2 linked regions of the Thermotoga maritima MSB8 genome follow. The protein of the gene in region 2 interacts with the protein of the main gene of each other region in a pairwise test. Links are inferred from orthologs where the notes say so. Each region holds a gene or a part of one and is shown on either strand. Other genes may lie near its edges. The genes, in order: TM_RS06290 and lpdA.

The links.
Region 1: the proteins of lpdA (region 2) and TM_RS06290 interact in binary tests that used the Escherichia coli proteins (3 or more experiments, as listed by UniProt). The link is inferred for Thermotoga maritima MSB8 from one-to-one orthologs.

Annotation. Positions count from the first base shown.
Region 1 is NC_000853.1:1,264,071-1,267,302, reverse strand. The notes cover bases 145-3,054. They hold TM_RS06290 (ATP-dependent helicase), read left to right. Parts: upstream 145-581; coding sequence 582-2,528; downstream 2,529-3,054. Other genes in these bases: TM_RS06285 (radical SAM protein), read right to left, coding at 2,533-3,054; TM_RS06295 (divergent PAP2 family protein), read left to right, coding at 204-572; ychF (redox-regulated ATPase YchF), read left to right, coding at 145-211. Outside these bases: more of ychF, read left to right, coding at 1-144; more of TM_RS06285, read right to left, coding at 3,055-3,232. UniProt on the Escherichia coli protein: A helicase with DNA-dependent ATPase activity. Unwinds DNA duplexes with 3'-5' polarity. Translocates on single-stranded DNA with 3'-5' polarity. Initiates unwinding more efficiently from a nicked substrate than double-stranded DNA.
Region 2 is NC_000853.1:399,129-402,393, forward strand. What follows is about bases 155-3,097. They hold lpdA (dihydrolipoyl dehydrogenase), read left to right. Parts: upstream 155-922; coding sequence 923-2,272; downstream 2,273-3,097. Other genes in these bases: TM_RS01925 (FAD-dependent oxidoreductase), read left to right, coding at 155-518; TM_RS09770 (carboxymuconolactone decarboxylase family protein), read left to right, coding at 543-752; TM_RS09775 (carboxymuconolactone decarboxylase family protein), read left to right, coding at 749-877; TM_RS01940 (endonuclease III domain-containing protein), read right to left, coding at 2,249-2,911; TM_RS01945 (nitroreductase family protein), read left to right, coding at 2,940-3,097. Also shown: more of TM_RS01925, read left to right, coding at 1-154; more of TM_RS01945, read left to right, coding at 3,098-3,265. UniProt on the Escherichia coli protein: Lipoamide dehydrogenase is a component of the glycine cleavage system as well as of the alpha-ketoacid dehydrogenase complexes.

The sequences.
Region 1 (3,232 bases), 860 kb from region 2 along the record:
TATAAAGAAAGGATCCACTGCCTATGAAGCGGCGGGTCTGATTCATTCAGACATACAGAAAGGGTTCATAAAGGTTGAAGTTATTCCTTTCGAAAGATACGTAGAGTTTGGTTCTCTGAAAAAAGCACGTGAAGCTGGAGCTGTGGAAACACATGGAAAAGATTACATTGTAAGAGAGGGGGATGTGATCCATTTCCTATTCCGTGCTTGACGTCTGGAAGATCTTTCGGAGCACGCCGTTCACCACGGCTGTTATTTCTTTTCTGACAGCTCAGTTCATAAAGTTTCTGATCAAAAGAGACGTGAAGATGCTGAAGAGTTACGGTGGTATGCCCAGCGGTCATGTAGCCACCGTTTCTGGCCTTGCGTGGTCACTCGCCCGGAGCACGGGATTCGACTCTCCCTACACCTCCATCGCCGCCATTTTCCTTGTGATCATATTCATGGACGCTATTGTTCTGAGACCGGCTGTGAAGAAGGATCTGGGGCACAACTTTCTGGAGGCGCTCGCTGGCCTTGGACTCGGAATGCTCATCGCCCACATTTTCCCCGCGCGGCTCCATCTCTGGTGAGGTGAAGGGATGAAAGAATACCGGATAAGACCCAGGGAAGCGAATCTTTCTTTTCTGGAAGATCTGGATGAGGAACAGAGAAGAGCAGTCGTTGAATCAGAGGGAAGATGCATCGTAATAGCAGGCCCGGGGTCTGGGAAAACCCGGGTTATCACGTACAAGATCGCCTATCTTCTGGCGAACGGTGTGGATCCTTCCAGGATTCTTCTGGTCACGTTCACCAGAGCAGCGGCGCGGGAAATGGTGGAGAGGGCAAAGGCGGTGACCGGAAGAGAGCTTTCTGAGATGCTCGCCGGAACGTTCCATCATGTGTGCAACCACTTCTTGAGAAAGTACGCACCTTACGTGGGTTTGGAACGAAATTACTCTATCCTAGACAGAGAAGACGCGGAGAGCCTCATGAGGCATGCAAGAAGCAAGTACCTCGAAAGAAAGAGTAAAGAAGAGAGAAAAAACTTTCCCCAGCCCTCTGTTTTGATGGCTATATATTCTTACATGAAAAATACTCTCAAATCTTTGAGGGAAAGTATCGTAGTGAAGAATCCAAAGTTTCTGGACTTGAAGGAAGAAATCTCGGAGATCTTCGATCTCTACGAGCAGGAAAAACGCTCTCAGAACGTGGTGGACTACGAAGACCTTCTCTTCTACGCTTACAGACTCTTCGAAGAGAACAAAGAAATAAGAGATCGAGAGGCGGAAAGATTCCTTTGGATACTCGTGGATGAGTTCCAAGACACCAACTACGTTCAGTACAAGATAGTGGAACACCTCTCGTCGAAACACGGCAACATCCTGGCGGTTGGAGACGACGCCCAGAGTATTTACTCCTTTCGAGGGGCAAGATACGAAAACGTCGAGGATTTCATAAGAGTTCCCGGAACGAAGATCTTCAAGATCCAGACGAACTACAGAAGCACGGAAAGTATTGTGAAATTCATAAACGCCATGCTCCCGAGAAAATCCGTTCCAAAAGAACTGAAGCCGGTAAAGAAAGATGGCATGAAACCCGTTGTTGTCAAGACCTGGGATAGATATGAAGAAGCGAGGTTCGTGTCTCAGAGGATTCTCGAGTTAATAGAAGAAGGGTTCAAACCAGAAGAAATCGCCGTTCTCTACAGATCACATTCGCACTCTCTGGAACTTCAGATGGAACTCGTTCGAAGTAGAATAGATTTCCGTGTGCTGTCTGGTCCCAGATTCACCGAGAGCGCCCACGTGAAGGACGTTCTTTCTTTTCTCAGAATCGTTCAAAATCCGAGAGACAAATCCGCCTGGTTGAGGGCTGCAAAACTCTTCTACGGGATCGGTGACAGAACGGCTTCGAAGATAGCGGATCTCGCCAGCGCTTACGTGGAAGAAGGTCTGGATCCCTTCCAGGAACTGAAGAAAGTGAGTTTCAGTGGTGAGTACAGCAGGTTTATCGATATTCTCGATCAGATCAGAAAGCTCGATTCTCCTGGGGAAATGATAGAGCGCGTCCTGTCTTCTTTTTATTCCGAATATCTGGAAGCGAGGTATCCTGATTTCCGTGAAAGGGAGATGGATCTGGAAAGGCTCGTTGAAATAGCGTCTCGCTACACAAGTCTCGAATCCTTCCTGACGGATCTTGCTGTGACGGAAAACGTTGAAATAGAAAGAGAAATCTCTCAAAAAGAGGGAAAGGTCACTCTCACCACCGTTCATCAGGCAAAAGGGCTCGAGTGGAGAGTCGTTTTTGTCATCTCTGTGAATCCCGGAGACTTTCCGAATTATTTCGCGATATCCGAAGGGAATCTCGATGAGGAAGAGAGGATCTTCTACGTTGCCATAACAAGAGCAAAGGAACAGCTGTATATTTCCTACCAGGTCACCGGAACCTCCTACCCATACCGCGGAAACAGGTTCATCATGAGAAGCGGAGAGAATTTCATTGACAGAATACCGCTTGAACTCGTCGAGTTTTGGGAAGTGAAATGAGACTTTAGCTCAGAAGCCAAACGTTCTCCACGAACACCCTCTTCAGACCCTTTTCGAGTGCCTTCTGTTTCACTCTCTCCATGTGATGTTTTCTGGTGGTTGGAAGATCGCTCATCAGGTGCTGAGGAGCGAACGCAAGGAGAACAAGGGGAATTTCTGGATCCACCGATGAAATGAACCCTGCGATTCCTTCTATTTCCTTTTCGTCGATGTAGTGAGGTATTACAAGAACACTGATAACAAGAAGTGGTATTTCTCTTCCCTTACCCATGGAGGAAACCAGCTGCACGTTCTCCATGATTCTTCTAACGGCACTCTTCCCGTCAACTCCGGTCAGCGCTTCATAAACCTCCGGTGAAAAGGCCTTCCAGTCTATCTTGACTATGCCACCACTTTCAAGACTGACTCTGGCCATCCTCTCCATGATCCTGGGATGAGCAAGACCATTCGTTTCCCAGCAGATCCTTCGGCGATTTCCCAGCTTCACGGCAAACTCCAGTGCGAACACAGTCCAGGGAGTGGGATCTCCCCCGAAAAAGCACACACAGGAGACGCGTGGTTTCATAGCTATCTCAACGAGTTCGTCGATGTCCACGATCTTTCCTTCGGATATCCTTCCGTCTTTCACCATGTACTTGTGATCTATGTTCTGACAGAAGAGGCAGTCGAGGTTGCATCCTGCGAAGAAGACTGCGAAATTGTAA
Region 2 (3,265 bases):
TCGCTGCAGGCGACTGCGTACAGCACAAAGACTTCCTCACTGGAAAGCCTTCCAGACTTATGCTTGCCTCCGCTGCTGTTTTTGATGCCAGAATTGCAGCGTCCAACCTGTACGGTCTGAAGGTGATCAGAACGAACAAGGGTTCTCTGAACGCGTACTCGACCGTCATAGGAAGCAAGGCCTTCGGCTCTGTGGGAATAACGGAGAGAATAGCGAAGGAAGAAGGATTCGAAGTTGTCGTTGGAAAGGCAGAGGCACCAGACAGACATCCTGGAAAGTTCGAAGATACCTCAAAACTCGTGGTGAAACTCATCTTCTCGGAAGACAGCAAGATCCTGCTCGGTGCGCAGGTGTGTGGTGGAAAGAGCGTCGGTGAGATAGTGAACCTAATAAGCCTCGGCATACAGAAAGGCATCACAGCCAACGATCTGTTCACCATGCAGATCGGGACCCATCCACTTCTCACATCCGCTCCAACGGTGTATCCACTGGCGAAAGCGGCTGAAATGGTATTATAAATTTCTCATATGGAGGTGTTGCTCATGGCAGCGAAAGAAAAACTGGAACAGATTCAGAAGCAGCTTCAGGAAATCATCGGAAAGGCACCTGAGATCGGAAAGTTCGCAGAATACGTTCACGCGGCTGAAAGCCCGAAAGCACTCGACACAAAAACGAAGGAACTCATATCTCTTGGAATAGCTGTGGCAGTGAGATGTGAACCGTGTATCGTCTGGCATGCGGGACCGCTGTGAGAGCAGGAGCAACAGAAGAAGAAATCCTCGACACAATCAAAGTGGCAGTCTGTATGGGCGGTGGCCCAGCACTCATGTACGGTTTGAAGGCATACGAAATCGCCCTCGAATTCCTCGGAAAATAACATCACCCCTCCCTTCGGGAGGGGTTTTCTCAGGAGGGGACGAACATGTACGATGCTGTGATCATAGGAGGAGGACCCGGAGGTTACGTCTGCGCTATAAAACTCGCACAGCTTGGAAAGAAGGTCGCACTTGTCGAAAAAGATGCCCTCGGGGGAACCTGTACCAACAGGGGATGCATTCCAACGAAGGCGATGCTCACAGTCTCCCATCTCATGGATGAAATGAAAGAGAAAGCTTCAAAGTACGGCTTGAAAGTCTCAGGAGTCGAATACGACGTCGCCGCCATAATGAAACACGTTCAAAAGAGTGTGATGATGTCAAGAAAGGGAATAGAGTACCTGCTGAAAAAGAATGGGGTTGAAGTCTTCAAAGGAACGGCCGTCGTGGAAAACAAGAACACGGTTGTTGTCCAGGAAACGGGAGAGAAACTGGAAGCAAAGAATCTTGTTCTCGCACACGGATCCGTTCCCTCCGTGTTTTCTCCCTTCGATATCGACGGAGTCTGGACGAGTGATGACGTGTTCAATTTGAAAGAATTTCCAAAGTCGCTTGTGATAGTGGGCGGTGGTGTCATCGGAGTTGAATTCGCGACGTTTTTCGGTTCTTTCGGTGTGGATGTGACGATCGTTGAGATCGCAGAACACATCCTCCCCTATGAAGACTCAGATGTGGCAGAAGAAGTGAAAAAGGCCCTCAAAAGGAAGGGTGTTAAGATCCTGGAAAAAACAAAAATTTCCTCCCTGAGCAAAGTCGATGACGGCTTTGAAGTCGCACTCGAAAATGGAGAAACCCTTAAGGCAGAAAAGGTCCTGCTCGCCGCAGGAAGAAAGCCCAACATACCGGAGGACGTGAAAGCTCTCGGAGTGAAGATAGAAAAAGGAGTCGTCACTGATAGCAGGATGAGAACGAACGTGGAAAACGTTTACGCGATAGGAGATATCAGAAGTGGAATCATGCTCGCTCATGTGGCCATGTACGAGGGAATAGTCGCTGCAAAGAACATCGCGGGAGAAGAGGAAGAAATGGATTACTCGGCCGTTCCGAGTATCATCTTCTCCTCTCCGGAAGTGGCATCTGTCGGTGTGAGAGAAAAAGACGTGAACCCCGAAGAAGTTGTGATCTCCAAGTTCCCAGTCTCCGCAAACGGAAGGGCAAGAACGATGCTTGAAAACATAGGGTTTGCCAAGGTCATAGCGGACAAGAAAGACGGAACGGTTCTCGGCATGAGCATCGTTTCACCATCGGCTACCGATATGATCATGGAAGGTGTCATAGCCGTGAAGTTCAGGATGAAAGCGGAAGATCTGGAGAAAGCCATTCACCCGCATCCGACTTTGACAGAAACCATACTCGGGGCTCTTGAAGGGGTCTCAGGAAAACCCATTCATCTGTGATACATGGCAGCACTCTTTCTTTAAAGGGCAGACACCGCACTTCGGAGTTTTGCTGCAAAATTTTTTCGCGTGTTCCACTATAAGCCCGTGAAACTCCTGGTAAAGACGAACATCTTCTGGATAGTGAGTCATGAAAAGCTTTTGCACTTCGTCGTAGTCGTTCAGCTCGATGTTGAAGATTCTCTTCAAAAGTCTTCTTGTGTAGCTGTCAACAACGAAAACCGGTTTTTCCAGGGCGTAGAGCAGAATGGCATCGGCGGTTTCTTTGCCGATGCCTTTTATTTTGAGGAGTCTTTCTCGTAAAATATGTGTTGGAAGATCTCTCAGACGAGATAGATTGTAGTTGTATTCTTTGAGAAATTTCAACAGTTCCTTGAGGCGCTTTGTTTTGATGTTGAAGAACCCCGCTGGTCTTATGAGCTCTGCTACTTTCTCCTCGGGAAGAGAATCCAGTTCTTTCAGCAGGTTGTTTCCTTTGACTTCGTTTTTGATGTTTTCCATGGCACGTTCAACGTTCTTCCAGTTCGTGTTCTGGGTGAGAACTGCTGTTATTACGATTTCCTCAGGTGTTCCGGGCCACCATTTCCCAACCGATCCGTGTATTTCCAGTAACTTTCTGTAGAGTTCTGTCAGTCTCATACTTAAAATTATACGGGGGGTGAACCAGATGAGCATCATCTACAGGAGAAGGAGTATCAGAAAGTATCAGAAAAAGGATGTTCCGGACGAGCTGGTGAAAGAGATCATCCGTGCCGCCATGCACGCTCCTTCCGCGTGCAATCAACAACCGTGGCATTTCGTTGTTATCAGAAACGAAGAAACAAAAAAGAAAATCGCGGAGATCCACCCTCATGCACAAATGTCTGCAGAGGCGCCCGTTGTAATCCTTGTCTGTGGAGATCCCACACTTGAAAAGTGCAAAGGCTACTGGATCCAAGACTGTTCCGCCGCTGTGGAGAACCTTCTTCTGAGAGCGACAGAACTCGGTCTTGG